Regions from separate parts of the Nocardioides sp. GCM10028917 genome, predicted to be linked through region 3. Evidence: predicted binding sites of a transcription regulator. Region 3 holds the regulator's gene; each other region holds the start of a gene.
The links. Region 3 encodes LexA, which represses DNA repair genes until DNA is damaged. Its sites were predicted from a motif close to TCGAACANNTGTTCGA; they were not measured.
Positions count from the first base shown of each region.

Region 1: the regulator LexA is predicted to act here: its motif matches at 1,125-1,140, upstream of recA (recombinase RecA).
Region 2: the regulator LexA is predicted to act here: its motif matches at 1,040-1,055, upstream of ACFQW6_RS21215 (alpha-ketoglutarate-dependent dioxygenase AlkB).

Region 1 covers NZ_JBHTFL010000003.1:482,892-485,154, reverse strand. Annotated here, with positions in the region: gene ACFQW6_RS05670 (MFS transporter) at 1-1,069, shown strand, start outside; gene recA (recombinase RecA) at 1,278-2,263, shown strand, end outside.
Region 2 covers NZ_JBHTFL010000013.1:228,798-231,060, forward strand. Annotated here, with positions in the region: gene ACFQW6_RS21210 (SRPBCC family protein) at 1-406, shown strand, start outside; gene ACFQW6_RS21215 (alpha-ketoglutarate-dependent dioxygenase AlkB) at 407-1,018, opposite strand; gene ACFQW6_RS21220 (GntR family transcriptional regulator) at 1,138-1,860, shown strand; gene ACFQW6_RS21225 (hypothetical protein) at 1,847-2,263, opposite strand, start outside.
Region 3 covers NZ_JBHTFL010000007.1:34,670-36,932, reverse strand. Annotated here, with positions in the region: gene ACFQW6_RS09550 (NAD(P)/FAD-dependent oxidoreductase) at 1-685, opposite strand, end outside; gene lexA (transcriptional repressor LexA) at 767-1,489, opposite strand; gene ACFQW6_RS09540 (SDR family oxidoreductase) at 1,618-2,263, shown strand, end outside.

The DNA.
Region 1 (2,263 bases), on a different contig from region 3:
CGGCACGGCCGCCGCCGCCTACGGGCTCGCGCGCGTCATGCGCCGCCGCGGGCGACGTGTCGGCCTGGTCGCGGGCTACCTCATCGGGGCGACCGGCGCGGTCCTGGCCGTCGTCGCCGGTGTCGTCGACTCGATGGCGGTGCTGCTGCTCGGCGCGCTCATGCTGGGAGCGACCACGGCGGTCAACAACGGGTCGCGCTACGCCGCGACCGACCTCGCGACCGAGGAGCACCGTGCCCGTGCCCTGTCGGTCGTCGTGTGGGCGACCACGGTCGGGGCCGTCGCCGGCCCCAACCTCACCGGCGTGGGCGCGAGCGTCGCCCGCTCCATGGGGGTGCCCGAGCTGACCGGTGGGTTCGCCATCGGTGCGGTCGTGCTCGTCGTGGCGGCCGGGTGGGTGTCGTGGCGGCTGCGACCCGACCCGCTGCTCCTCGCCCAAGAGACGGCCGGGGTCGTGCCCAGCGCCGGTCCCGAGCCGCGCGGGCGGTCCTGGAGCAGCTTCGTCGCGGTGGTGCGCGACGTGCCGGCGGTCGGCGCCGCGGTGGTGGCGATGGCCTGCGCCCACGCGGCGATGGTGACGGTGATGATCATGACGCCGCTCCACATGGAGCACGGCGGCGCGCACCTGGAGGTCATCGGTTTCGTCATCTCGATCCACGTGCTCGGCATGTTCGCCTTCTCGCCGCTCGTCGGCTGGGCGGCCGACCGCTTCGGCAGGGCGGCCGTCCTGATCACGGGGGGAGTGGTCCTGCTGGTGTCGCTCGCGCTGTGTGGCCTGTCACCTGAAGGGACCTCGTGGCAGATCTTCGCGGGGTTGTTCCTCCTCGGCGTCGGCTGGTCCTGCGCGACGGTTGCCGCGTCGACGGTCATCGCGGACCGCACGCCCATCGAGGCGCGCACCGACGTGCAGGGCACCTCCGACATGGCGATGGCGCTCACCGCCGCCGCTGGAGGAGCCCTCGCCGGGGTCATCGTCGGGCAGCTGGGATACCCCGCGCTCGCGACCTTCGCCGCGCTGCTGGCGGGTGCGGTCGTGGTCGCCGGCGCCGCGACCCGCCGGCACTCCTGAGCCGCTCCTCGGCCCCACGCACTCGGTGGCCGACACGCCGAGGCGGTGTAGCGCGTCGAACACCTGTTCGGGCTACTGTGCATCCACAGGTACGACGAGGGGCGAGGTTGTCCACAGCGTTCGACCGTCCTGATCAGGGACTGTCGGTGGCTCGCCCTAGCGTCGCAGACGTACCTCTCACGACACGACGACAAGACAGGACACAGCAATGGCTGGTGCAGACCGCGAGAAGGCCCTCGACGCCGCGCTCGCACAGGTGGAGAAGCAGTTCGGCAAGGGCTCGGTCATGCGACTGGGCGACGAGACACGTGCGCCGCTCGAGGTGATCCCCACGGGGTCGATCGCTCTCGACGTGGCCCTCGGGCTGGGCGGCCTGCCGCGCGGTCGTGTCGTGGAGATCTACGGCCCGGAGTCCTCCGGAAAGACGACGGTCGCCCTCCACGCGGTGGCCAGCGCCCAGGCGGCCGGCGGCATCGTCGCCTTCATCGACGCCGAGCACGCGCTCGACCCCGACTACGCGAAGAACCTCGGCGTCGACACCGACGCGCTCCTCGTGTCCCAGCCCGACTCCGGTGAGCAGGCGCTCGAGATCGCCGACATGCTGATCCGCTCCGGTGCCCTGTCGCTGATCGTCATCGACTCGGTGGCCGCGCTCGTGCCCCGCGCCGAGATCGAGGGCGAGATGGGCGACAGCCACGTCGGCCTCCAGGCCCGACTGATGAGCCAGGCGCTGCGCAAGATGACCGGTGCCCTCAACAACTCCGGCACGACCGCGATCTTCATCAACCAGCTGCGCGAGAAGATCGGCGTGATGTTCGGCTCGCCGGAGACCACGACCGGTGGTCGGGCCCTGAAGTTCTACTCCTCGGTGCGCCTCGACGTGCGTCGCATCGAGACGCTGAAGGACGGCACCGACATGGTCGGCAACCGCACCCGCGTCAAGGTCGTGAAGAACAAGGTGGCTCCGCCGTTCAAGCAGGCCGAGTTCGACATCATGTACGGCAAGGGCATCAGCCGCGAGGGTGGCCTCATCGACGTGGGCGTCGAGGCGGGCCTGATCCGCAAGGCCGGCGCCTGGTACACCTACGAGGGCGACCAGCTCGGCCAGGGCAAGGAGAACTCGCGCAACTTCCTGCGCGACAACCCCGACCTCGCCAACGAGATCGAGAAGCTCATCCTCGAGAAGCTGGGTGT
Region 2 (2,263 bases), on a different contig from region 3:
GGCGCAGTTCGGGCGCGGGGTGATGCAGGACGTCTCCGACAAGCTGCTCGGGCAGTTCGTCGCCTGCCTCGAGCAGCGGCTCGCGGGGCCTGCCGACGCGACCCGCCCCACCGACACGGCGCCGGGCGCCGCGTCCCTGGTGGGTGCCAGCGAGGTGAGCGGCGCGGGAGCCGCCGGGTCCGTCGAGCCCCCGGTCGGTGCCGCTGCGGACAGTGGTGCGCAGCCACCGCCCACGCCGCCCACGCCGCCGGAACCGCCCTCCCCACCGAAGCCGCCGCCGCGGGAGCCCGAGGCGCTCGACCTCGGCGGTGCGGTGCTCCCGGTGCTCGCGAGGTCGTACTGGAAGCAGGCACTCGCCACCCTCGTCGTCCTGCTGCTGCTGCGGCGGGTGCTGCGGAGGTCGTGATCAGAAGACGTTGAGGGGGCGGAACTGGACCGACATCCGCGGTCCGGCATGGGCGACCTTGGGCACGGCGTGCTCCCAGGTCCGCTGGCACGACCCGCCCATCACGACGAGGTCCCCGTGACCCATGGTCAACGCGATCGATGCACCGCCGCCCCGGGGGCGCAGCAGCAGCCGGCGGGGGTCGCCCACGCTCACGATGGCGACCATGGTGTCGGCGGAGCGGCCGCGGCCGATCGTGTCGCCGTGCCACGCGACCGAGTCGCGACCGTCGCGGTAGTAGCAGCAACCGGCGCTCACGAACGGCTCGCCCAGCTCGGGGAGGTAGTGGTCGGTGAGCGCGCTGCGCGCCTGCGTGAGCGCGGGATGGGGGAGCGGGTCGTCGGCGAGGTAGGTGTGCACCAGTCGGGGCACGTCGACCACGGTGTCGTACATCTCGCGCCGCTCGGCCCGCCAGGGCACGCGATCGACGAGTGCGGAAAACACGGCGTCGGGGTCGCAGAGCCAGTTGCGCTGCACGTCGACCCACGCTCCGTGGGACAGCTGGCGACGCTCAGGGGACAGCACCGCGGAATCCGCGGTGGCGTCGGCGAAGAGGGACGTCTGGAAGTCCACGCGGCCATCATACGCGATGGATCGAACGTCTGTTCGAACATCAAGAAACTGTCAAGGGTTTACCACAGGCTTGGTCAATTTGCAGACCGCCGGTCCAGCCCAGTCCTAGCCTGAGTGTCATGGAACCCGTGGACCTCGTCGTCCCGCGTCAGCGGGCATTGAAGCACGTGCAGGTCCGCGAGCACGTGAGGGGACTCATCGACGCCCAGCCGCCGGGCGCGGCGGCCCCGTCCGAGCGCGAGCTCGTGGCCCGTTTCGGCGTGGCACGCATGACCGTGCGCCAGGCGCTCGACGCCCTCGTCGCCGAGGGCCTCCTCGAGCGGATCCCCGGACGCGGCACCTTCGTCGCCCAGCCACCCCGGACCTCGGGCCGGCTCACCTCGTTCACCGAGGAGATCCGTCGCCGCGGGATGCTGCCGGAGTCGCAGACGCTCCTCGCGCGCGTGGAGCAGGCCGGCCCCGGTGTCGCGCGGGCGCTCGACATCTCGCCCGGTGACCCCGTGCTCCACTGGCGGCGCCTGCGCCGCGCCGACCAGGCCATCGTGTGCGTCGAGGACGCCTACCTCAACGAGGTGCTGCTGCCGGGCTTCCTCCAGCACGGCACTCCCACCAGCCTCTACGAGGCGCTCGCTGCCAGGGGCCTGCGCCCGACCGAGGTCGAGGACTCCATCAGCGCCGACCGAGCCAGTGCCGACGAGGCCGCGGTCCTCGAGGTCGACGAGGGCGACCCGGTGCTGCGCCACGCGCGCCGCGCCGTGTCCGACGGCCGCATCGTCGAGGTCTCGCGCACCTGCTACCGGCACGACCGCTTCACGGTCTACCTCCAGCTCAACGACCGCTGAGGCCCTCGAGCCCTGCGAGCTCGCGCCGGAGGTTCGCCCGCGCGGCGTCCTCCCACAGCTCGCGCGCGTGCGGGGTGCTGAACAGGTGCGCCCGGGCGACCAGGTCGCGCAGCACCGCTGCCCGACCGACGCGGAAGTCGTCGTCGGCGACGTGTGCGAAGTCCGCACGCACGCCGGCCACGTAGGCGTCGTAGCGTGCTCGGGACGCGCCCAGGATGCCCAGGTCGGCGTCGCTGAGCGCGGCTCCTGCCGGGTCGTCCCCGGCGGGGCGGTGCTCGACGGTCATCCGCACCAGCCGCGCCACCTCGTCGGCCCACTCCGGCGGCAGCGCGCGCTCGGCCCACCGAGCGGAGCGCTCCTCGTCGTCACCGGCCCCGTCGTAGACGGCGTCGTGGAACCACGC
Region 3 (2,263 bases):
TGCCGTCGCCGAGGCGGATCCGTACGCCGCCGTCCTCCTCCTGGCCACCCTCCACCGAACCGTGCACGACGGTCACGCCGCGGTCGGCGAAGGCCTTGGTGAGGGTGGCGGCGAGGGCGCGGGGGAACATCTGCTCCTGGACGTCCTCGAGGTCGAGCACGAGGGTGACCTGCACGCCGTTCTGCACGAGGGACGAGGTGATCTCCGAGCCGATGTAGCCACCACCGATGACCGCGACGTGGCTGCCCTCGGTCGCGACGGCGCGCAGGAGCTGGTAGTCGGCCGCGGTGCGGTAGTAGATCACCCGCGGGCCGGGGTCGACGTCGAGCACGCGGGGCTCGGCGCCCGTGGCGAGCAGCAGCTTGCCGTAGCCGACGCTGCTGCCGTCGGCGAGGCGTACGACGTGCGCGCCGGGGTCGATCTCGGTCACCGTGGTGTCGGTGACCAGGTTGACGGCGTCGTCCTCGTCGAGGTCGCCGGCGAGCGAGGACCCCTCGAGGGTCTCGTCGTCCTTGAGCCAGAGGTCCTTGGTCAGGACGGGCCGGTAGACCGGCTTGTCGGGCTCGGAGCCGAGGACCGCGATCCGCCCGGACTCGTCCTGCGAACGGATGCCCTTCACGGCGCTCGCCGCGGCGACCCCCGCACCGACGATGACGTAGTCATAGGACTGCTCGACGTTGCTCATGCCGCCATCGTGCACCCTCGCTGGTCACCGCGCCCCCGCTGGTCGAGGAGGGACGGAGTCCCGTCACGAGACCCCGGTCGATCAGAGGCTGCGGAGCACCGCCGTCACGACGCCGAGGATCGTGGCGTTGTCGCCCGGGATCGGGTCGTAGGCGTCGTTGTGGGGCAGCAGCCACACGTGGCCGTCCTTGCGCTGGAACGTCTTGACGGTCGCCTCGCCCTCGATCATCGCCGCGACGATCTGGCCGTTGGTGGCGGTCTGCTCCTGGCGGATGACGACGTAGTCGCCGTTGCAGATCGCCGCGTCGACCATCGAGTCACCGGAGACCTCGAGGAGGAAGAGGGTGCCCTCGCCGACGAGCTGCTTGGGCAGCGGGAACACGTCGGTGACCTGCTCCTCGGCGAGGATCGGGCCACCGGCGGCGATGCGGCCGACGACCGGGACGTTGGTGGCGACGGGGTTGGCGTCGCCGATGCCGGTCTCGTCGTACGACGTCTCCTCGGCGCTCGACATGCTGCGCCGCGCCGCCATCACCTCCGGCAGGAAGACCTCGAGGGCGCGGGGTCGGTTGGGGTCACGCTTGAGGAAGCCCTTGCCCTCGAGCACCCGGAGCTGGTGGGCGACGCTGGACGACGAGGTGAGGCCGACGGCCTGGCCGATCTCACGCATCGAGGGCGGGTAGCCCTTGGTCTCGATCGAGTCCTTGATCGTGGCGAGCACCCGCTGCTGGCGCGGGGTCAGGCCGGTGGCGTCCGGGGGGCCGTCGGGCATCTCGATGACGTTCTTGTCGTCCTGCTTGGCCATGCGTCCTCCACTAGCGTCGACCCCTCCGTCCGCGGCTGGACAGGGAGGATCTGGTGCGCCCACCGTAGACCTCGGGATGCCGCAGGATCAAACACCTGTTCGAAGCCGCGTGTCGCTAGTGTCCCGGCATGTCGACCAGCCCGCTGACCGGTCCGCCTTCCTCCTGCGTCGTGACCGGTGGGGCTCGCGGGATCGGACGCGGGATCGCGGAGCTGATGGTGGCCCACGGGCACCGAGTCGTCATCGGCGACCTCGACGGCTCGGCGGCCGCCGCAACGGCGGCGGAGATCGGCGCGGTCGCCGGCCTCGCCCAGGACGTACGCGATCCCGACGCGCACCGCCTCGTGGCTGAGGAGGCCGCGCGGCACGGGGCGCTGACGGCGTGGTTCAACAACGCCGGCGTGGGTGACGACGGCTCCCTGGTCGACCTGTCGGAGGAGCAGGTGCGCCGGCTGGTGGAGGTGAACCTGCTGGGTACGACGTGGGGCACGCGCGCCGCGCTCGCTGCGTTCGGCCCCGCCGGCGGGGACGTCGTCAACATCGCCTCGCTCGCCGGCCTGGGGCCGGTGCCGGGCTACAGCATGTACGCCGCGACGAAGGCCGCCGTCGTCTCCCTCTCCGCCTCCGTCAACGCCGAGGCGCCGCGCGGGGTGCGGGTGCACGCCCTGTGCCCCGACGGGGTCGACACCGCGATGCTCGCGGCCCAGGACCCGTCCGGCTTGGGCTCGCAGCTGGTGCACTCCGGCGGCCCGATCCTCGAGGTCGCCGACGTGG